2 regions of the Romboutsia lituseburensis genome follow, and region 2 is predicted to be linked to the other one. Evidence: riboswitches for the same ligand, from Rfam matches in the RefSeq annotation. Region 2 holds a riboswitch; the other holds the start of a gene.

Region 1 (12,330 bases), 1.4 Mb from region 2:
ATATTATAACTGTAACTATCATTACACCAGTTTGAAAATATTGATAACCATATCTTATTGCAAAGTCACCAAGACCCCCACCTCCAACAGTTCCTGCCATTGCTGATAAACCAATTAAACTTACTGTTGTAATTGTAATTGCATATATTATTCCACCTATTCCCTCAGGAAGCATTACTCTATATATTATCTCAAAAGGGCTAGATCCCATAGATTGAGCCGCTTCTATTACCCCCTTATCAATATCTAATAGGACAGTTTCTATTTGTCTTGCTACAAAAGGTGTAGATCCAAATACTAATGGTACCAGTGCTCCTTCTGTACCTATAGTTGTTCCAACTATAAATTTGGTAATAGGCATTATTGTTGCTAGTAAAATAATAAATGGTATAGATCTAAAAATATTTATTATTTTGCCTATAAGATTATTTATAACTACATTTTCTAATATTGAGCCTTTCCTAGTAACTACAAGAGTTACTCCTATTGGAAAACCTATTAAAATAGATATTAACCCAGATATAAATACCATATATATAGTTTCAAACAAAGCATTTACCATTTCAGGATATAAATTAACTACATTTGGTAGTAAGTTTGTTATTAAACTTTCCATGTTTTATTACCTCCAACTCTATATTATTTTCTTTAAGATACTTTTCTACATTTAAGATATTTTCAATTTGGCCACTTAACTTAACTACTAAATATCCAATAGGTGTTGATTGAACTATTTCTATATTTCCAAATAATATGCTTGCATCAATTTTAAACTGTCTTGATATTTTTGAAATAAACGCCTGACCTGTATTTTGACCTATAAATACTATTTTTGCTAATAGTTCATCTTCATTAATTTCTTTTAAAAAGTAATCTTTTTCTAGTAGTTCATAAATTTTATTTTCTTGAAATACAGTTGATATAAAGTCCTTTGTTACTTTTGTTTTAGGTCTAGTAAAAATATGAATTAAGTCATTTTGCTCTACGATATAACCATTTTCCATTACTGCGACCTTATCACAAATTTCTTTTACTACATTCATCTCATGTGTAATTATGACTATTGTTAACCCAAGCTTTTGGTTGATATCTTTTAATAACTTAAGTATCGATTGGGTAGTCTGCGGATCAAGTGCTGATGTAGCTTCATCACATAATAAAACCTTTGGGTTATTAGCTAATGCCCTTGCAATTGCAACTCTTTGCTTTTGGCCTCCGCTTAGATGATTTGGATAACTACTTGCTTTATCACTTAATCCTACTAATTCTAAAAGTTCATACACTCTAGTTTTAATTTCTTCTTTACTTAGCCCACTATGTTTTAATGGATATGCTATATTTTTAAAAACTGTTTTTGACTTCATTAGATTAAAGTGCTGAAAAATCATACCGATATTTTTTCTAGCTTCTCTTAATTCCTTTGATGTTAACGATGTAAGCTCTTTATTATCTACAAAGACTTTTCCTGATGTTGGCTCTTCTAATAAATTAATGCAACGTACTAATGTACTTTTTCCAGCGCCACTAAATCCAATAACTCCACAAATCTCACCTTCTTCAACTTCAATGTTTACATTTTTTAATGCCTCTACCTTAATATTTTCTGATGTGTACGTTTTACTTATATTTCTAAGTGATATCAAATTTATTCCCTCCTTATTTTATTAAATAAAAAAATCTTCTTCTCAAGATGAGAAGAAGATTTTAACGTTTATATATTAATATACTTCCCCTCATCTTTCAGAATTTCAAAAAATTCTGTTGGAATTAGCACCACACCAAACATTGGTAGGTTGCTGAGACATCATCGGGCCATTCCCTCAGTCTCTCTTGATAAGGTTTATTATTTAATTTTTATTAATTTTATAAAACAAATTGTATAGTTAATTAATAACATTGTCAACAACTTTTTTAAATTTTTCTAATTTTTAATTTTTGTAAAAAATATTCAATCTTATATTTTAATATATTATTTTTTACATAAATATTTATTTAAATAAATCTAACATTTCTTTTTCAGATAATCCTTTTAAAATATTTCCTTGGGATAAATCATTATTTATTATATCATCAATTAATTCTTTTTTATTTTCTTGAAGTCTTACAATCTTTTCCTCAATAGTACCCTTCGCTATAAGTTTTATAACTTCCACTACTTCTCTTTGCCCATATCTATGTGCTCTATCACTCGCTTGATTTTCTACTGCAGGATTCCACCATGGATCAAAGTGAATTACAGTATTTGCTGAAGTTAGATTTAGTCCAGTTCCCCCTGCTTTTAAGGATATTAAAAATACTTTTTTTTCTTTACTTTTATTAAATTCATCAACTAATTTTAATCTTTCTTCAGCTTTAGTTTGACCATCTAAATATAAATATTTTATATTATTTTTATCCAATCTTTCACCTATATTTTCAAGAACAGTTGTAAATTGAGAAAAGACTAAGATTTTATTATTTATTCGAATATAATCCCTTATAATTTCTAAGCAAGTCTCTATTTTAGCACTTTTTCCACTATAGTCATCTATTACTATACTTGGATCTAAGCAAAGTTGTCTTAATTTTGTCAGATAAGAAAATACCGTTATTTTATTATTTTGCTCTTCTAGTTTTTTCTTTGTATAATCTGCATATATTGCATATACCTTTTTTTGATCTCTATTCAATTCAACTAAAAATTCCTTTTCTATCTTATCAGGAAGCTCTTTTATAACTTGTTTTTTTGTTCTTCTTAGTATAAACGGTTTTATCATTTTTTTCAGATTTTCTAATTGACTTTCGTCTTTAATAAATATAGCATCGAATTTTCTTAGACTATACAAATACCCTGGCATTATAAAATCAAATATAGACCAAAGTTCCAATAAATTATTTTCTATTGGAGTTCCAGTAAGAGCAAATTTACTATGTGCATTTATAGATTTTACAGCATCTGTACTTATTGCAGTTGGGTTTTTTATATTTTGAGCTTCATCTATTATGCAATAATCGAAATTTATTTCTTCATATTTTTCAATATCATTTCTTAAAGATCCATATGTAGTTAAAATCACATCATAAGAATCTATATTGCTTATTATTTTTTCCCTTTCTTTTTTACCACCATGAGCTACTACGATTTTTAAGCTAGGAGCAAATTTTTCAAATTCTTTTTTCCAATTATATACAACTGATGTTGGAGTTATTATTAAACTTTTTTTATCCTTTTCTGATAATAAAAATGTTATAGTTTGCAATGTTTTACCTAATCCCATTTCATCAGCTAGTATCCCTCCAAACCCACATTTTTCTAATGTTTTAAACCAATTTAGACCATCTATTTGATAATCTCTAAGGGTTGCGTTTAAGTCTTTTGGAATTTCTGTTTTTTGCTCATCAAGTTTTTTTATCTTACCTGCAATTTCTCTTATTTTTTCTATACCCTCTATATAAGGTAATTTTTTATTAGTCATTAAATTTTCAATATATAATGCCTTGTTTGTATTTATCTGCATACGATTAAAATCACTAGTAAAACCTAAACTCTCCATCAATTTAAATGTATCTTTGGTTTCTTGCTCTTCTAAATTTATAAAGTTTCCATTTCCCAATTTATAAAACCTTTTGTCGTCTTTGAAAGCTTTTATTATATTTTTATATTCTTTTTCATTAACTCCATCTATTTTAAAATTAAACTCTAAATAATGGTTTATTTCTTCACCTAATCCTATTCTTATAGAACTTGAACCATATATTTTTTTTGCTTTTAACTTATCAGAATAATAAACTTCTCCTATATTTTTAAGTCTATTTATCTCAACTGTTAAAAAATCATATAACTGTTCATCATTTCCTGTAAATACATATTTATTATTGTCTTTTTCAAAATAGTATGTATAAAGTCTATATATTGCTTCTTCTTCTTTTTGCTCATTTTTAACTATAAATTTACCTTCATTTTCACCTTCATAGTTAAACTTAATATTACATGTTATTTTATCTTCTTCTAAATCAAAATAATATCTAACTAATAATTTTTCACTTATATTTTCTTCTATATTTTCATCAATAATTACATTATTAGTTATCTTTTCAAGCTTTGGAACTACATTTGTTAAAACTTCACTTACTTCTTCTGACTTAAAAGATATTTCATTATATTTTTCTAGTACAGTATATAATTTCTTATAATATATTCCATTTTCTCCACTTAATAAATATATATCTCCATTATAAAATACTACATCACCCCTTTGAGATATAGGAACTGGTAACTTATTCTCACTTTTTAGTAAAACTTTATTATTATCCATTTCTAAGGTTATACTTATAGGCAAATCTCCCTTAATTATTTTTGGAGTATAGTACAAGTTTCTATATTTAAATTCAAAGTCTTTATACTCAAGAGCTTCTATTAGTCTTTTTACTGATGCCCCATTTAAATACATTGATTGCTGTTCTCTTAACGACGATGTATAAGAAAGACTCATTCCATATTCTTCTATAATCTCAACTATTTTTTCTTCATCATATCCAAAATAGTTGTTTGATATATTGTACATAAAATCCGGTCCATATATTATATCCTGAGCGTTTAACCTAGCTTTGGAAAAGTCTCTAAGATTTTTTAATTTATACATATTATCTATTCCTATATAAAAATCACATCTTATGCTATCTTCTCCTATAAGTTCTAAACTCACGTCTAACTTTACTTCTTGTTTTGGCTTACTTTTAAAATAATTTAAAAAATCTTTATTTATAAAGTTCATTATCTCACCTGTTTTCATTATGCTAAATATCATTATATCATTAAAAACACCTTAACCAATTTAGGAAGTTAGTTTATTTTATAAAAATCTAGAATTTTGATATAAATCCCCTGCTAACTCTTTTAAAAGTTCTTTGTCAATTATTGAGTATCCATACTTATCTTTTTCTAAAACACCTTTTTTACATAGCCCATTAAAAGTTCTTAATAAATGTCTATAACTACTCCCTAGTAGTTCTGCTAAGTTAACTAAGTTATCTCCAAAGTCTATATAGTATTTTGAACTTTTTTTATTAAATACAGAAGATGTTTCATTTATATAGCTTGCTAGTCTATTTTCTAAGGGGTAAAGCAAATTTACAGAACTGTTCATAGTTATTACAGAAAGCTTCTCTGCTAGACTCTCACTTATAAATTTCAAAAAATTCATATCTTTAGTTAGCTCATTTCTTGCTTTATTCATTGGGATAGCTAAGCAGTAGCAATCACTTAGCGCTTGTATAGTTCCAGTTGTAACTTGATTCTTTACTAATTCTAAATCTCCAATTAATTGAGGAGGCTTATAAAAACTTAGTAGTAAACTTCTCCCGTTTGGTAATGTTTTAAATACTTTAGCTTTACCTGTTATTAAAACTGCAAAATAACTTATATCTTCATCCTCTGTACATAAATACTCATTTCTTTCAAATTTAAACACTTTCATATCATTTTTCATATTTTCACTAAAAATCTCTTTTATATTTAATTCATTATAATAACTTTCTATAAGAAATTGATCATTTATTATTTCCACTTTTTAAACCCCTTTCACTTTTTACTATATAATTTTTATTTTATATGTGCACATGACATATGTCATTCTTTTTATTAATTTTTTATGGTAATTTATTAATTATTAAAAGAAAATAATGAGGGGGTGTTAAATATAAATTATTTTATATCTATATTTACAGGAGTTTTGCTTTCTATAATGTTATACCTAAATGGATCAGTTGGAGAAGCCGCTGGAAATTATGCTTCTAGTGTAATAATTCATATTATAGGTCTTATTGGTATTATTTTAGTACTTTTAGTTACAAAATCTAAATTAAAAAATATTAAAGGTATACCATTGTATATGTTTTCAGGAGGGCTTATAGGAGTTTTAACTGTTGTATTTAGCAACATAAGTTTTTCTAACTTAGGGGTTTCCCTAACAGTATCTGTCTGCTTACTTGGACAATTAATTACATCTATAATTATAGACCACTTTGGATTTTTTAATTTACCTATAAGCAAATTTAATAAAAAAAAGATATTAGGTATTTCTGCTATCATTATTGGTATATGTGTAATGACAATTAAATAAGGAGGGAGTTGTTATTATGTTTTATATAATTATTGCTATTTTATCAGGTGTTACAATTGTTACTGCGAGAGTTATTAATTATGTCTTAGCTGATAAGATAGGCATGTATCAAAGTACCTTTTTTAATTATGTACTTGGATTAATAGGCTCTATTTTTTTACTAATTGTAAGTGGTGAAACATTCAAATTATTTAGTGTTGATTCTTATACTGCCTCATGGTTTACTTATACAGGAGGAATTGTTGGCGTTTTCGTTGTTACTTTATCTTCATATTTATCTGCTAAAGTATCTGCTTTTTACTTAACCCTTTTACTATTTATTGGCCAATTATTTACTGGTATTTTTATAGATTATTTATTTAGTGGGCAATTATCGGCTTATCAATTAATTGGAGGATTTTTAGTAATTTTAGGACTTGGATATAATCTATTTATAGATAAGGTAAAATCTGAAAAATCTACAGAAGTTTTAGATAATAATGTTTAACAATATAAATATAAAAATAAAGAATCACACAAAACGATTCTTTATTTTTATAGCTTTTTTAACTATATATCAATTTAGACTATAAAGTCTTCATCTTCTAATTCTTCATAAATTCCTTTTTGATATCCGTTACCTTTAGTTGAAAAAAAATCATGATTTTTGGTTTCTGTACTTAATCCATTTAAAACTATTGGATTTATATCATTCACTTCATAAAATTCTTCAAACCCTAGATTTTCTAAAGCTCTATTAGCATTATATTTTAAAAAGTTAATAACTTCATCTTCTAGTCTACTTTCTTTATATATGCATTTAGTATATTCTATCTCATTTTCCATAAGATTATTTAAAATAGTATACATGCGATTCTTTAATTTTAATTTGTCACTCTCATTAAAATTATTATATATTTCTTGCGCTAAAAGTCCTATATATTTTCCATGTAGAGATTCATCTCTAAGTATAAGTGATATTATTTCCCCACTAGCAACCATTTTTCCTTGACCCGCCAAGTATAGAGGGTAGAAAAATCCTGAATAAAATAAAAAGCTTTCTAAAAATACACTAGTAACCATTGATAAATACAAACTTTTTTCATCTTCGGTACTTTCATATTGTGCTAAAATAAGTTCAGCCTTTTTCTGTAATGTAGGCTCAGTTTCAATCCATTTAAATAACTCATCTATTTCACTGTTTGATAGAAGAGTCATAAATATAGATGAATAACTTTTAGCATGAATTTCTTCCATTGTTCCCATAAATGATAAAACAGCTTTTCTTTGAAGATTATCAGTTAAACTCATCATAGAAGGTATTCCATTATTACCTTGTTTTGTATCTAACAATGTTAATCCTGCTAATACTTTTTTATATAGTTCTTTTTCTTTTAGGCTTAATTCATTCCAAACAAAAATATCTTTAGAAATAGATATTTCTTCTGGTAACCAAAACTGTTTTACATTTTGTTCCCAGAAGGCTTGTGTAAAATTATCGTCTTCTTTATTCCAGTTAACAGCCTTATGTATTTTATTTAATGCAAATGTCATGAATCTTTCCTCCTATACTGAACATACTAAGCACTCATTATTTTCTCTAGTCATTTTAGTTCTTGTGTAATATAAACTTTTAACACCTTTTTTATATCCATATATATATAACTTAGCTATATCCCTAGTCGTTTTATCATCTGTAACAAATAACGTTGTAGATATTCCTTGATCAATATGTTCTTGCACAGTTGATACTATATCTATAACCTTTCTCATATCCATTCTATACGCTGATTGATAGTACAACATGTTTTCATTAGTTAAAAATGGCATTGGATAAATAGTAGTTGAATCTCCATAAGTCCTTACTTCAACAACATCTGTAATAGGCATTATACTTGATGTTGCATTTTGTACATAACTAATACTTTGAGTTGGTGCTATTGCTGTCAAATAGGCATTATATATACCATTTACTTTTACTTTATCTAATAAATTAGACCAATCTTTTCTTGTAGGTATGTATATTCCTTCAAATAATTTTTTCACTTTATCGTACTTTGGTAAATAAGAATTTGTATAATACTTTGACAATACCTCACTATCTTTACCCTTAGCATATTCTGATTTTTCGAATCCTTCAAATGTCTTATTTTTTTCTATTGCTATTTTCATAGATGACTTAATTGCATAATATCTAATCATTGCAAAAAATACATTACAAAAATCTATTGCTTCATCACTTGTATATAATATATCTTCCCTTACTAGGTACCCATGTAAATTCATTGCACCTAGGCCTATAGAATGTGATTTTTCATTTCCTATCTTTACAGTTGGAACTTGTTTTATATCTGTATTATCCGATACAAATGATAGAGCATATATTGCTGTTTCAACTGTATTTTCTATATCTTTATTATCCATAACATTTGCTATATTTAATGAACCTAAGTTGCAACTTATATCTTGCCCCCAAATATTTTCACCAGTATATCCTTCTATTTGTGAAGATTTTTGATACTGTAGAATTTCACAACATAAGTTAGACATTTTTATATTTCCAACATCTTTTAATAAATGCTCTCTGTTAGCTGTATCTATAAATAACACATAAGGATATCCACTTTCTTGTTGCATTTGAGCTATTTTAGTTAACATCTTTCTTGGATTTATTGTTTTCTTTTTTATATCATTATCTTGTGATAATTTATCATACCAATAATCCATACTTATATCATCTAAATTAACTTTATATTTTTTATATACTGAGTTAGGATAAAATGCATAAGCTTCTTCATTTTTTTCTGCAAGTTCCATAAATTTATCAGGTATAATAGCTCCTAAAGATAAACTAGCTAACCTAATTTTTTCATCTGCATTTATCTTTTTAGTATCTAAAAAGTTTTCAAAGTCAGGATGAAAAACTGATAAATATACAGCACCAGAACCTTGTCTTGCACCCATTTGGTTAAAGTAACTAAAAGATTGTTCTAACATCTTTGCAACACCTATAACTCCACCTGCAACGCCCTCTATATCTTTTATAGACTCACCTTTAGCTCTAAGTTTTGATAAATTTAAAGCTACTCCTCCACCTATTTTAGATAAATGATTTGCTGAAGATACTGCATAAGATATACCTTCTGTGCTATCTTCTACTGATAGTAAGAAGCACGACACCATTTCTCCAGCTCTCTTTCTTCCTGCATTCAAAAATGTCGGTGTTGCTGGTTGGAATTCTTGTTTTACTAATTTATCAGCTAAACTTAACGCTCTATTTTCATCTCCATTACCCAGTGCTAAAGATACTATTAACACTTTGTCATTATAACTTTCCAATATTTCTTTACCATCATTACTTTTTAGGGCATAGTTTTGATAAAACTTATTTGCACTCATATATGATTGAAATTTAAAATTATGCTTTTCTATAATTTTATATAATTGTTTGATAAAGTCTATATTATATTTATCTATTATATCCTTAGAATAATATTCTTTATTTATTAAGTAATCTAGTTTTTCTTCTATGCTACTAAACTGCTTTAACCTAGGGTATATATATTCTTTTATATATACCTCTAGTGCTTCTTTGTCCTTTTCTAATTGATACTTACCTTTAGCATCTTTTATAATAACTTGATTGTTAAGTTCTACCCAGTTCATCTTTATCACCTTTATCCAAAATATATAATCTATTTTTTAAAATAAAATCACAATATATAGATATCAATTTTATTTTAAACACCACATATTGTATATACACAAATATTCAAATATTTAAACTATTAATTTTTTATTTTACAAAATAAAATTTCATACAGCTAAACTATTATATATTAACGGAATAATTTATTTTATAAGGGTTAAAATATACCTAAATGACTTATTCTTAAAATGTAAAAGGAGTCTAAAATGAAAAAAATATATGTACTAATATCTATTTTATTAATTTCATTTATTATACAAAATCCCCCTATAGTCTTTGCAGAGCAATCATCTTCGGTTCCTCCAATGCTACAAAATTTAAAGGGTAAAGAAGAATTAGTTGGTTATTTTAATAAAATTAAAAGAATTAGATCAAATATAAATGCTATCGATATAAATACAGTTACAGCAAAAAATAAAGCAATTGAAATAAAAAATCAAATAAATTTTTATTTAACTCAAATATCAGAACTTGAAAATTCAATGTCAAACTAAAAAAACAGTATAGTAACTCTGAATCAAATTTGTTGGTTATAGAACAGATCAAATTATTACTAGATACTTATAAAATGAGTTTAAATCAACAATTATCATTATTAAATGCACTTTTAAATAATAATATGGATGCCTCTAAGCTTTTTTATTCTGACTATTTAACTTATATATACTATTATTTAAATCTTGGAGATCAAATGATGTCTTATATAAATATCTTCTATAATCTATAATATTTTAAAAATAAAAAATACTCATATAATATGAGTATTTTTTACGTTTAATGAATAAGCTAAAGTCATATATTTTATTGTTTATAGTGATATATAACCCCACAAGCCCATCTAGATCCTGAATTTCCTGCAGGCTGTGAAGTAAAATCATCATATCCTTCATGAAGTATAAAGGATTTACCTATAACCTCATTTACCGTAAATCTATTAGTAAACACTGAAAGTATACCTATCCCATCAGAAGATAATATTGGAGGTAAGTCCCCTGCATGCATAGGATGAGAAACGTTGGTAGGATTATAATGAGATTTTGCTCCTGCAAATGGATTTTTTTCGTTTCCAACAGAACAATCTCCTACTTCATGAATATGGAATCCATGGAATGAACTAGACTCATTATTTATATTAGGAATCCCTGTTATATATGCTTTTATATATACTCCTTCATCTAACTGATATAGATATATTGTTCCTTTTATACACGGAGCTAAAAGACCACCTTTTATTTGAGCATATGCATCTGGCTTAGATTGATTGTATTCAGAAAAAATTTTCTGTATATCATAATTCAGACAAGATTTATCCATAATATACCCCCTTATAATATAATTAATCTCTCTATTTATATTCTATGATTCACACTAAAAAGTGTTATTCTATGAAGCCTTTCTAACTTCTACTTTTTCTCTCAAGTTTTTATAATATGTTCTAAATAAAGAAGAAACAACAATAACTCCAAGAGCAATGGATCCACTTGATAGTAAAACATTAGTACCTGTTGTAAGAGCTAAATGGAAATCACCTTCCATAAGATAATACATTGTATTATATAACCCAATACCTGGAATTAACGTTATTATACCTGGAACAACAAATAATATAGTAGGCTTTTTAATTTTCCTTGCTAATATTTCACAAATTAATGCTGCAACAGATGCTGCTATAAAGTTAGAACTAATCATATCAAAATTAATTCTCATTAAAAGTATATATATAGTCCATGATGTCATTCCCACAGCGCCAGATACATATAAAGTTTTTTTAGGCGAATTTAAAAATACTGCGAAACCAACTGCTGCTAGATATGAAAATATTATGTGTATATAAATTGGCATCCAAATCATTATAGCATTCCTCCCCATTTAACATATATATTCATTGCCATACCAACACCTACTGCAATTCCAGTTGCAATAATACCTGCATCAATTGCTCGTCCAACCCCTGACATTAACTCTCCAGATACTAAATCTCTTATAGCTTTTATAAATGGTACTCCTGGCAAAAGTGGCATTATAGAACCTACAATTAACATCTTCGGAGTTTCTAATATTCCAAGTTCTACAAGACCTACACCACAAAACCCTATTATTAATGATGAAACCATAGTTGCAAAAACTGGTATATTACTTACTTGCTTAACTTTATCATATATAATCATTGCCATTACTGATGTTATAAGAGTAAGCATAAATGTTATTAGATTATCTCCTCCAACTAGCACCGCAAAGCTAGAGGAACCTATAGCCGTCCATATATTTATAGCAATTTGTGAGTGAGGTGGTTTCTCCTCTAAGTTTTTTAACTCTTCTATTGCATCATCAATTGACATATCTATTTCACTAACAAATTTTCTTGAAAAATCATTTAATAAATCAATCTTATTTAAGTTTATGCATCTGTTTTCTATTACTTTCATAAACGTATATCCATCAAATCGATCATCTGATACTATTATTGTGTTTGGCGCCATAAATACATTTATATGATAAAATCCTCTTGATTTACAAATTCGTTTTACTGTATCATCTACT
Region 2 (12,330 bases):
CATACTAGATGGGCAACTCATGGAGAACCATCTGATGTTAATTCACATCCTCATTTTAACATGGATAGAACAATAGCTGTTGTTCACAATGGTATAATAGAAAACTACATGGAATTAAAAGAAGAACTACAAGCTGAAGGTGTTGTATTTTTATCTCAAACAGATACAGAAGTAGTTGCTCATTTAGTAGATAAATACTATGAAGGAAACTTATTAGATGCTGTATATAAAGCTACTGAAAGATTAAGAGGAGCATATGCATTAGGTGTTGTATGCAAGGATAACAATAATGAGTTAGTTGCTGTAAGAAAAGATAGTCCATTAGTTGTTGGTTTAGGTGAGGGTGAAAACTTTATAGCATCAGATATACCGGCAATATTAAAATATACTAGAAATGTATACTTCTTAGAAAACGGAGAATTTGTTCACATGGTAGGAGACAAATTAACTGTATTAAATGAAAATAGAGAAGTTGTTTCAAAAGAAGTAACAGAAATAACTTGGGATGTTGAAGCTGCATCTAAAGGTGGATATGAGCATTTCATGTTAAAGGAAATATATGAGCAACCAAATGGTGTTAAGGAAACATTAATAAGAAGATTAAATGACAATGGAGAAATCCAATTAGATGATATAAAAATGACTAAGGAAGACTTAGAAAAAATAAATAAAGTATATATAGTAGCATGTGGTACTGCATATCATGCAGGCCTTGTAGGCAAATTTGCTATAGAAAAATTTGCTAAGATACCAGTAATAACTGATATAGCGTCAGAATTCAGATACAGAGATCCATTTGTAGATGAAAATACTTTATTAATACTAGTAAGCCAATCAGGAGAAACAGCAGATACTTTAGCATCTTTAAGATATGCTAAAGAAAGAGGAGCTAGAATATTATCTGTAACTAACGTTGTAGGTTCTTCAATAGCTAGAGAGTCTGATGATGTATTCTATACATGGGCAGGACCAGAAATATCAGTTGCATCAACTAAGGCTTATACAACTCAATTAGTATCATTCTACATGATAGCTTTAGACTTTGCTATAAAGAAAGGTACTATAACTAGAGAATTCTACAACGACATGATAGAAAAATTAAAAGAAATGCCTGAAAAAGTAGAAAAAGCTCTAGAACAAGAAACTTATATAAAAGAAGATGTTGCTAAGACTTTAAAAGAAGCAAGTAGCTCATTCTATTTAGGTAGAGGATTAGACTATAACTTAGCTATGGAAGGTGCTTTAAAGATAAAAGAAATCTCTTATATACATGCAGAAGCATTTGCTGCTGGAGAATTAAAGCATGGAACAATAGCATTAATAGAAAAAGGAACTCCAGTAATAGCAATAGCTACTCAAGAAGAGCTATTTGAAAAAATGGTATCTAACATGGAAGAAGTTAAAGCTAGAGGAGCATATGTTATAGCTGTTGCTCAAGAGAAGAATAAAGAGGTAGAAAAAGCTGCTGATAAGGTAATATATATACCAAATGTAGATGATATATTATCAAGTATATTAACAGTTTTACCACTTCAATTATTATCTTACTATGTTGCAGTTGAAAGAGGTTGTGATGTAGATAAGCCAAGAAACTTAGCTAAATCAGTAACAGTTGAATAATAAATATAGAAATTATAGCCATGTATTTTTAATGCATGGCTTATTTGAATTATAAATATTAAGAATAAATTGCTATTTAATCATTAAAAAAAGTAATGATATTCATAAAAATATACAATATATAGAATTCGCAAATTTGATAGATGCTTATTATTAATTATGATAACCTATAAATATATACATATATTGGAAAAGGGTGAGGATATGATGATAAGCAAACAAGAAATAGCAAATTTAAAATCAGAAGGGATATTAGCTCAAAAGCAAAAAGGATACTTTTCAATTAGAATTTTAAGCAGAGCAGGGAATTTTACAGCAGAACAACTAACAGAACTAGCTAGATTGTCACAAAAATATGGCAAAGGATACTTAGGTGTTACAACTAGATTGGCAGTAGAAATACCTTGGATAAAGTATGAGGATATTGATAATATAAAAATGGATTTAAAAGATGCTAATTTAGCTCATGGGGGAACTGGAAAAAAAGTTAGACCACTAGTTGCATGCAAAGGAACTGTATGTCAGCATGGAATTTATGATACTCAAGATTTATGTGGGAAGTTACATGATAAATATTTTGCATATGATTTACCAGCAAAAACTAAAATAACATTAGTTGGCTGTCCAAACAATTGTGCGAAAGCGAACACAAATGATATAGGAATAGTTGGTCAAGTTTATGTAGAGTTCGATGAAGACAAATGTAAAAATTGTGGTCTATGTACTAAGTCATGTAGACAAAAATCTGTAAAGCTTGTTGATAAAAAGCTAGTTTGGAATAAAGATGAATGTGTAAACTGTGGAAAATGTGCACAAGTTTGTCCGTTCGGTGCAATGGAAGTGAAAGAAAAGGGTATGGCCATATATCTTGGAGGAAGAATGGGTAGAGGATATAGATTTGGTGACAGATTAACCAATTTATATCAAGAATCTGAAATCGTAGAAATAGTTCAAGATATATTAGAAACTTATAAAGATTTAGCCAATCCTGAAGAAAGAATCTGCAAGGTTATAGATAGATTAGGTATAGAAAAATTTGAAAAAGAACTATTAAGTAAAAAAAATCATAATATATAAAATTTAATACTACTGTAATATAGAGTATATCCTTCTTAAATTTGTCAATAATTCAGTTATGAATACGATATAATTTAAGGGGGACTTTTTTATGAAAACATTCAAGATAATAATAAGTTTTATAGTACTTATGTTAATGGGAATGCTAATATCTTATGCAGATATAAAATCTAATAATGAATATTACAAATTAATAGAAACTTTCAATAATACACATGCTGATTTTAAGTTTTATAATATAAAAGCAAATGCAGTCATAGATTATAATATATCTAAAACTCAAATGAGGGATATTTGTATAGAAATCGTCAACAATTTAGGCTTAGAAGAAAGTAATATTAAGTGGGAAGAAAGTAAAAACAAACAGGAAAATCAAATCTATGCACAGATAAAATCTGACGAAAGAAATGTTTCCATAATTTGCATTAAGAAAAATGAAAAAGAGTCTTATGTAATAGTTGACATATTGGAGAATAAAGTATATAAAAGTATAGTGGACATTTATACGATTCTTGAGGAGACTTTAAAGAAGCATACACCTCAGGTTGATATAAATACATGTATATCAGGAGAGTACACAAAAAAGTTACAAATAAATAAATATGATGATATTTTAGAAAAAATATTATATAATATGAATGCTGAAGAAATAGATAGAATTGAGGAAGAGAATTTTGTCTCAATAACAGCGTATAGCAAGATTTTAAGCGAAAATTATTTAGAATATTTAGGAAATAAGATTAATTTGAATATAGGAATGAGGTATAGCGAAGATGAAGATAAAACTCTTATATATATCGCTACGCCAATCATAAAATTAGATTATTAATTAACGAGGAGAGATTAGTAAGATGCCAAAGATATTAGTAAAAAAGAGTAATCCACTTAAAGGTAGTGTTAAAATAGATGGAGCAAAAAATGCAGTATTACCAATAATAGCAGCAACTTTATTAGCAAATGGAAAATCAACATTAAGAGGAGTTCCTAACTTAAGAGATGTACACGTTATATCAGATTTATTAAGACATGTAGGAGCAGAAGTAGAGTATAAAGATAATACGTTAACAGTAGATGCCAGTAATATAACTACTTGCGAAGCACCATATGAATTAGTTAGAAAGATGAGAGCATCTTTCTTAGTAATGGGTCCATTACTTGCAAGATTTAAACATACTAAGATATCTATGCCAGGAGGATGTGCTATAGGAACAAGACCTATAGATTTACATTTAAAAGGATTTAAATACTTAGGTGCTACAGTAGAAATGGATCATGGATTTGTAGAAGCTACAACTAAGAAATTAACAGGAGCTAAATTATATTTAGATTTCCCATCAGTTGGAGCAACTGAAAATATAATGATGGCAGCTGCACTTGCAGAAGGAACGACTATAATAGAGAATGCAGCAGAAGAGCCAGAGATAGTAGATTTAGCTAATTTCTTAAATGAAATGGGAGCTAATATAAAAGGTGCAGGAACGAACACTATAAAAATACAAGGTGTTAAGGAATTAAGAGGTGCAGAGCATAATGTAATACCTGATAGAATAGAAGCAGCTACTTATATGGTTGCAGCAGCTATGACAAAAGGTGATATAGTTATAGAAAATGTAATAATGGATCATTTAAAGCCAGTAGTAGCTAAGTTAAAAGAAGCTGGTTGTGAAATAATAGAAATGGAAAATGATTCAGTAAGAGTCATAGGACCAGAAGTATTAAAGCCAATTGATATAAAAACTTTACCACATCCAGGATTCCCTACGGATGTTCAAGCTCAGTTTATGGCTATGCTTACAGTATCGAATGGATCGGGAGTAGTTACAGAAACTGTATTTGAAAATAGATTTATGCATGTTGCTGAGTTCAATAGAATGGGAGCTAACATAAAAATAGAAGGCAAGAGTGCTGTAGTTAATGGTGTAAACAAGCTACATGGAGCTAAGGTAAATGCAACAGATTTAAGAGCAGGGGCTGCACTTATATTATGTGGTCTTATAGCTGAAGGAGAAACTCAAATAGGAGAAATATACCACATACAAAGAGGTTATGTTGATATAGATAAGAAGATAACTGCATTAGGTGGAAATATAAAGATAGTAGAAGATTAATAACAAAAATACTAGTCTAAAACAACAGGGTTGTTCATATACTTTAAGGACAAAGATTTAAACTAAGGAGGAAAAGTATATGAAGAACCCTTTAGCTGTTTTAGTAACAATAGTTGCATGCTCTATAAGTATACCAATATTAATAAGTGTAGTATCTTATGATGATATAGAAGCAACACCTAAGGTAAATTCAAAACCTATTGTGGAAACAATAAAGAGAAAGACAAAACAAATAGTAAATTACGAAACGGTAGATAAAAAATCACCAGTAATAAATGTTTATAATCATAATATAGGTAAAGTTCAACAAATGGATATAGAGGAATATTTATGTGGTGTATTAGCAGGAGAAATGTCAGCAGATTTTAATCTAGAGGCATTAAAAGCTCAAGCTGTAGCGGCTAGAACTTTTGTTATGTACAAAGAAAAACAAGGAAAACAAAGTAAACATCCAAATGCAGTAGTATGTACAGACTTCAAACATTGCCAAGAATATAAAAGTTATGAATATTTAAAGAAAAAAAATGGTGAGAAATGGATGAAAAATTCTTACTCTAAAATACAACAAGCAGTTAAAGAAACAAAAGGCCATATTATAACTTATAATGATGAGCCTATACTTACATTATACTTTTCAACTTCATCAGGAAAAACTGAAAATAGTGAAGAAGTATTCGCACAATCCTATCCATATTTAAAATCAGTTGACAGCCCATATGATAAAAATTATTCACCAAAGTATACATCAGCATTAAAAATGAGCAATAAAGACTTTGTACATGCATTTAAAGTAGGATATAGTGATATGAAGATTAACGAAGATAACTTGAGTAATCAGGTGAAAATAATAGACAAAAGTGATGGTGGATCTGTAGAAAGTATTAAAGTAGGTAATAAGCAAATAAAAGGTACAGATGTAAGAAAGATTTTGAATCTTAATTCAGCTAATTTTGATTTAGCATTTAAAGATAACTATGTAGATATATTTGTTAAAGGTTATGGCCATGGAGTTGGAATGAGCCAATGGGGTGCAGAGGGAATGGCTCAAGAGGGTTACAAATACCATGAAATCCTATCTCATTATTATACAGGAACAACAATAAAAGATTTATATTAAAAAATATTACTCTATAATCTATTTATTAATTAAGGTTATAGAGTTTTTTATAATACATAGGAAATTATACTCATGTTAAAATTAAGGATAAGTATAATTTGTGTATATGTATTTCAAAAAAGTCAACCTTATAAGATCTTCAAGGAAGACTTTTTTATTTTGCAAACCAGCATAAAAAATATATTAAATAATAGTTATTTATACAAATATTTATTTATAAAATATATACAAAATTGTATAAAAATAGAAATTAGGACAACAATATAAATACATAAATATATTTGGAGGTGCTGTATGAAGAAAAAGCTATTAGAAAAAGATGGTTTTTATTTAGCATTGTTTGCATGTGTTTGCTTAGTAGCTGTTGGCGGAGTTTGGTTTACAAAAAATAATGTAGATGAATTAGCTTCTAACAACGGATTTGTAAATAAGACTGATGAAAGTAAAAATGATGACGAAGTAAACTTAATACAAAAAGATAATGATGCTGCTGTTCCTACAACAACAGAATCAAAGGATAATCTAGAAAAGGCTAAGGCTAAAGAAAAAGAGCAACAAGCAAATAAAAAAGACGAATCGAAACTTAATTTTTTAGGAGAAAAAGTAGTTAGAGAATATTCTGATAAAGAGCCTACTTACTCAAAAACATTAAATTTATGGGAAGTACATAAAGGATTAGATGTTAGTACATTAAAAGGCCAAGAAATTAAATCTTTATTAGCTGGGAAAATTATAGATGTATTTAAAGATGATGAACAAGGTATGTCAGTAAAAGTTAAAAGTGATAATGATATTACTGTAGTTTACTCTAATTTAAGTGAAAAAATAAATGTAAAAAAAGATCAACAGGTTGAAGTAGGTCAAGTTCTAGGTACAGTTGGAAATACTTCTATGGTAGAGGGAAAAGATGGTCAACATGTACATGTAGAAGCGTATAAGGGAAATAGCTCTATGAATCCTATGAGCTTAATTAAATAAAAATAATTAGACTTAATCAAATTTGATTAAGTCTGTTATATTTTTTGAAATTCTCACATATATATGATTAAGGCGAGTATGTGAGGAGGGGAAGTTTTGAGATCTCATATAGAGGAACGAGCAATCGTTGTAGCAAAATATATACTAGAAAAAAATACCACTGTGCGCCAAACAGCGAAAACATTTGGAGTGAGTAAAAGTACTATTCACAAAGATGTAACAGAACGATTAGAAGAAATAAATCCATCTTTAGCTAAGGAAGTTAAAATGGTTTTAGAAAAGAATAAATCTGAAAGACACATAAGAGGAGGAATGGCTACTAAGCTTAAATATGAGAAAGATATAAAAAAAGATGTAGGTTAAAACCTACATTTTTTTATATTGTTCTTGACTAAAACTCTGTTTTTGTATATTTTGTATTATAGGAGTGTTTTGCAAAAAAATAATGAATCGTTTAAATATAAAATATGAAACAAAAGGAGTTGTAAAAATGGCGAGAGCTGATATAGGTATAGACTTGGGAACAGCAAATGTACTTGTATACGTAGATGGAAAAGGAATAGTATTAGAAGAGCCTTCTGTTGTAGCAATAGAAAAAAGAACTAATTCTGTCTTAGCTGTAGGAGAAGAAGCTAGAAAGATGATAGGTAGGACGCCTGGGAATATTGTTGCTATAAGGCCATTAAGAGATGGTGTTATATCTGACTATAATGTAACTGAGAAAATGCTTAACTATTTCGTAAATAAAGTGGTGGATAAAAAAGGATTTGGGAGATTCTTTATGCCAAGAATAATGGTATGTGTTCCTACTGGTGTTACAGAAGTAGAAAAAAGAGCGGTAGAAGAAGCTACACGCCAAGCTGGTGCAAGAGAGGTATATATAATTGAAGAACCAATAGCAGCAGCTATAGGAGCTGGAGTAGATATATCTAAACCTAATGGTAGCATGGTTATAGATATCGGTGGAGGTACAGCTGATATAGCTGTAATATCATTAGGTGGATCTGTAGTTAGTGAATCTATAAAAGTTGGAGGAGATAGATTTGATGAAGCTATAGTAAGATATATGAGAAAGCAACATAATCTTCTTATCGGAGAAAGAAGTGCGGAAAAGATAAAGGTAGAAATAGGAACTGCATATAAAAGAAAAGAAGAAAAAAGTATGAAAATAAGCGGTAGAAACTTAGTTACAGGGTTACCAGAATCTATAATAATAAATTCTTCTGAAATGCTAGAAGCACTTGATGAATGTGCAGAACAAATAGTGCTTACTACACTTGCAGTATTAGAAAAAACGCCACCTGAATTAGCTGCTGATATAAGTGATGCAGGAATAATAATGACAGGTGGAGGTTCATTGTTATATGGATTAAATACAAGAATCGAAGAAAGAACAGGAATAAAGGTTATTGTTGCAAATGAACCAATGTCTTGTGTAGCTAAAGGTACAGGTAGTGCACTAGGTTCTTTAGATATGCTTGAAACAGGAGGTACCTTCAAAAGAAGATAATAAGGAGGTATTTTTATGTTAAATATAGATCAAATAAAGGAATTAATACCACATAGATATCCATTTTTATTAGTGGATAAAGTAATAGAATTAGATGCTGGGAAAAGAGCCGTAGGTATAAAAAATGTAACAGTAAATGAACCATTTTTCCAAGGTCATTTTCCAGAATACCCTATAATGCCAGGTGTATTAATAATAGAAGCAATGGCTCAAGTAGGATGTGTAGCTATGATGTCTATAGAAGAAAATAGAGGCAAATTAGGTGTATTTGCAGGTATTGACAAAGTAAGATTCAAAAAAGAAGTAAGACCAGGGGATATATTAACTATGGAAGTAGAGATGACATCTGTAAGACGAAACATTGGAAAAGCTACAGCTAAAGCTTTTGTTGGAGAAGAGTTAGCTTGTAGCGGAGAATTAATGTTTGCCCTTGTGGAAAAGTAATAAAAAAAGTCCTAGAAATAGGACTTTTTTTATTTGATAAAATAAAATTAACATACATAAGTAGCCAAAGATTAAAATTGATAGATAGAAAAAGCTCGCACAACTAGTAGCGTTTTATGTAAGGATGAAGTGCGAGATAATTCTTTTAAAATAGGAAATCAGGTAGAAAGTAATAGAGATAATGAAATTATTTCAGCAAGCTCTATAATAAAGCTAAGCCTTACATTGTTAAAAGAAAATCTATTATTTTCATCTATTTTATCTACAATCCCTACTATAGAATGATTTCCTATTTGAGGGAGCTTTTTTCCTACTCCTTTTCCAGGAAGAATAGGACCTTTTCTAATTTGTACATTGCCTATACTACTTTTGGATCCCAAGCATGCATCTATAGCCAAGAAATTTCCTTTAGGATGAGTATTTTTTATATGTTCAATAGATTCATAAATATTCAAAGCATGAATAGGATTATCTAGTGTGCCGTAAACAGGAAACTTAAAGTCACTATTCTTTAACATGGTACCAACTAAAGGGCCAAGAGCATCACCTATAGCCCGATCTGTTCCTATACAAACCACAACTGTATTTTCATCAACTAAATCTTTAAGGACTGAACTTAATATTTGTACGACATTCTCTTTTTTATAATTTACCTTGGCTAAATACATAGGAACACCCCCTTCAAAAGAAATATATGAAATTTTGGCCTGAAAAAGACCTATATTAAAGTAGATAAGTTATAATATGAAATTAAGTTAAGATAGGATACTGTTTATATAAAATTAACAAATAAAAAAATAAGAAAATACATGTTTTGAACTTGTTATTCTGAAGTACAAAATCTTATATATAAAAATATTAAACTAAAAAAATAATAATTTTGTTGACAACGTTTTAAAAACATAGTAAGATGTAAATTGTAAAGAACATATAATAAAAAGAACTTAATAACTTTCTTGATTACCTTATCAAGAGCGGCGGAGGGATAGGCCCTGTGAAGCCCAGCAACCACCCATATTTGGGAAAAGGTGCTAAATCCTACAAAACCATATGGTTTTGAGAGATGAGGTTAGTTAATTAGCGTATTGATATATATAATTAACCTCTTCTTATAAAAAGGAGAGGTTTTTTTAATTCAACAATAAATAACTAAACCGTGACCTCTTAAAATATACTAAGTTCTTAAATAGGTTATTAAAAAATTACCAGTAAAAAGTATAAAAAAATGATTTTTCGTAATTATAATAAGCGAGGGAATCTACCAAATTTAAGGAGGAAGCAAAGATGGCAAGACATTTATTTACATCAGAATCAGTAACAGAAGGGCATCCAGATAAAATCTGTGACCAAATATCAGATGCTATACTAGATGCATTATTAGAAAAGGATCCTTTATCAAGAGTAGCGTGTGAAACAACAGTTACTACAGGATTAGTTTTAGTTGCAGGAGAGATAAGCACAAAAACTTATGTTGATATACCTAAATTAGTTAGAGAAACAGTTAGAGGTATAGGATATGATAGAGCTAAATATGGATTTGACTGTGATACTTGCGCAGTTATAACATCTATAGATGAACAATCAGGCGATATAGCAATGGGTGTTGATGAAGCTTTAGAAAATAGAGCTGGAGAAATAAGTGAAGATGAAATAGAAAAAGTAGGAGCTGGAGACCAAGGTATAATGTTCGGTTTTGCATGTAATGAAACAGAAGAATTAATGCCTTTACCAATATCATTAGCTCATAAATTAGCAAGAAAATTAACTGAAGTTAGAAAGTCAGGATTATTAGATTATCTAAGACCAGATGGAAAAACTCAAGTTACAGTTGAATACGATGGAAATAAGGTAGTTAGAGTTCACACTATACTTATATCAACTCAACATGGAGAAGATGTTGACAATGAAACAATAAGAAAAGATCTAATAGATCATGTTATAAAAGCTGTTATACCTGCAGACTTATTAGATGAAGAAACTATAATATACATCAACCCAACAGGAAGATTCGTTATAGGAGGGCCTCAAGGAGATACAGGGCTTACAGGAAGAAAGATAATAATAGATACTTACGGTGGATACTCAAGACATGGTGGAGGAGCTTTCTCAGGAAAAGATGCTACAAAAGTTGATAGATCTGCTGCATATGCTGCAAGATACGTAGCTAAAAACATAGTAGCTGCAGGACTTGCTGACAAATGTGAAATAGAATTAGCTTATGCTATAGGTGTTGCTAGACCATTATCTGTATTTATAGATACTTTTGGAACTGGAAAAGTTTCAGAAGAATTATTAGTTGAATTAGTTAATAAGCATTTTGATTTAAGACCAGGTGCGATAATAAGAGACTTAGATTTAAGAAAACCTATATTCAAGCAAACAGCTGCTTACGGACACTTTGGAAGAACTGACATAGATTTACCATGGGAAAGAACGGATAAAGCAGAAGTATTAAGAAAAGAAGCATTAGGACAATAATTTAATTTATAAATAAATACTAAACCCCTTAAAGTATATATAGGAAAGGCCTATATAATCTACTTTAAGGGGTGATTTTATTTGTCATAAAAGGTATAATAATTACAACTTAAGTGAACGATAGAAATATTATGGTTGTAGGAGAAGCAGTATGGAACGAATAGAAGGAATGATAAGTGATATAGTTTTTAAAAATGAAGAAAATGGATACACCATAGCTCACCTAGCAAATTCAGATAATGAGGTAGTAATAGTTGGGTGTATGCCTACATTATCAGTAGGAGAAAGCATAGAGGTAGAAGGTAAGTGGGTAAATCATAAAACTTATGGAACTCAATTTGAAGTTAATAAGTTTATGCCTGTTACTCCAAACTCACTAGAAGGTATATATGTATATTTATCATCAGGTATGATACATGGTATAGGCGAGAAAATGGCTAAAAGGATAATAGACAAATTTGGAGTTAATACTTTAGATGTTATTCAAAATATGCCAGAGCGTCTAAAAGAAGTAGAGGGAATAGGAAGTAAAAAGATAGATCAGATAGTTAAAAGTTATGAAGAAAATCGAGAACTTAGAAATATAATTATTGAGTTATCTCCATATGGAATTACACCAAACTACTGTATGAAAATATATAAAAAATATAAAAATAAAGCTCTAGAAAATATAAATAAAAATCCTTATCAATTAGCTGAAGATATAAGAGGAATAGGATTTAAAATAGCAGATAATATAGCTAGTAAAATAGGTATAGAGAAAGACTCTAAGGACAGAGTATCACAAGGTATATTATATACTTTAAACCAATCTTTAAGTAGTGGACATACTTACCTACCAGAAGATATTCTAATACAAGAAGCAAAAAAGCTTCTAGAAGTAAAACCTCCTATAATAGAAGAGTGTATAATGGAATTAGCATATGATCAAAAGGTACATATAGAAAAAATGAACGGAATGAAGTTGGTATATTTGATACCATACTATGTATCAGAAA

Evidence for each region. A riboswitch is a leader RNA that binds a small molecule or an ion and turns the genes downstream of it on or off. The one in region 2 is predicted to bind S-adenosylmethionine.
Region 1: another riboswitch for S-adenosylmethionine. It lies ahead of NWE74_RS17765 (methionine ABC transporter ATP-binding protein); the one in region 2 lies ahead of metK (methionine adenosyltransferase).

Annotation. Positions count from the first base shown of each region.
Region 1 is NZ_JANQBQ010000001.1:3,677,002-3,689,331, reverse strand. Features, by position in the region: gene NWE74_RS17770 (methionine ABC transporter permease) at 1-616, opposite strand, end outside; gene NWE74_RS17765 (methionine ABC transporter ATP-binding protein) at 576-1,643, opposite strand; SAM riboswitch class I at 1,731-1,840, opposite strand; gene NWE74_RS17760 (DEAD/DEAH box helicase) at 1,989-4,787, opposite strand; gene NWE74_RS17755 (cyclic nucleotide-binding domain-containing protein) at 4,833-5,546, opposite strand; gene NWE74_RS17750 (DMT family transporter) at 5,670-6,101, shown strand; gene NWE74_RS17745 (DMT family transporter) at 6,118-6,588, shown strand; gene nrdF (class 1b ribonucleoside-diphosphate reductase subunit beta) at 6,663-7,634, opposite strand; gene nrdE (class 1b ribonucleoside-diphosphate reductase subunit alpha) at 7,647-9,746, opposite strand; gene NWE74_RS17730 (hypothetical protein) at 9,996-10,283, shown strand; gene NWE74_RS17725 (superoxide dismutase family protein) at 10,591-11,103, opposite strand; gene NWE74_RS17720 (threonine/serine exporter family protein) at 11,173-11,640, opposite strand; gene NWE74_RS17715 (threonine/serine ThrE exporter family protein) at 11,640-12,330, opposite strand, start outside.
Region 2 is NZ_JANQBQ010000001.1:2,254,022-2,266,351, reverse strand. Features, by position in the region: gene glmS (glutamine--fructose-6-phosphate transaminase (isomerizing)) at 1-1,620, shown strand, start outside; gene NWE74_RS10820 (4Fe-4S binding protein) at 1,825-2,697, shown strand; gene NWE74_RS10815 (YwmB family TATA-box binding protein) at 2,789-3,526, shown strand; gene murA (UDP-N-acetylglucosamine 1-carboxyvinyltransferase) at 3,549-4,805, shown strand; gene spoIID (stage II sporulation protein D) at 4,885-5,922, shown strand; gene NWE74_RS10800 (peptidoglycan DD-metalloendopeptidase family protein) at 6,217-6,900, shown strand; gene spoIIID (sporulation transcriptional regulator SpoIIID) at 6,997-7,263, shown strand; gene mreB (rod shape-determining protein MreB) at 7,391-8,410, shown strand; gene fabZ (3-hydroxyacyl-ACP dehydratase FabZ) at 8,426-8,854, shown strand; gene yyaC (spore protease YyaC) at 9,013-9,522, opposite strand; SAM riboswitch class I at 9,817-9,924, shown strand; gene metK (methionine adenosyltransferase) at 10,139-11,332, shown strand; gene NWE74_RS10770 (ATP-dependent RecD-like DNA helicase) at 11,484-12,330, shown strand, end outside.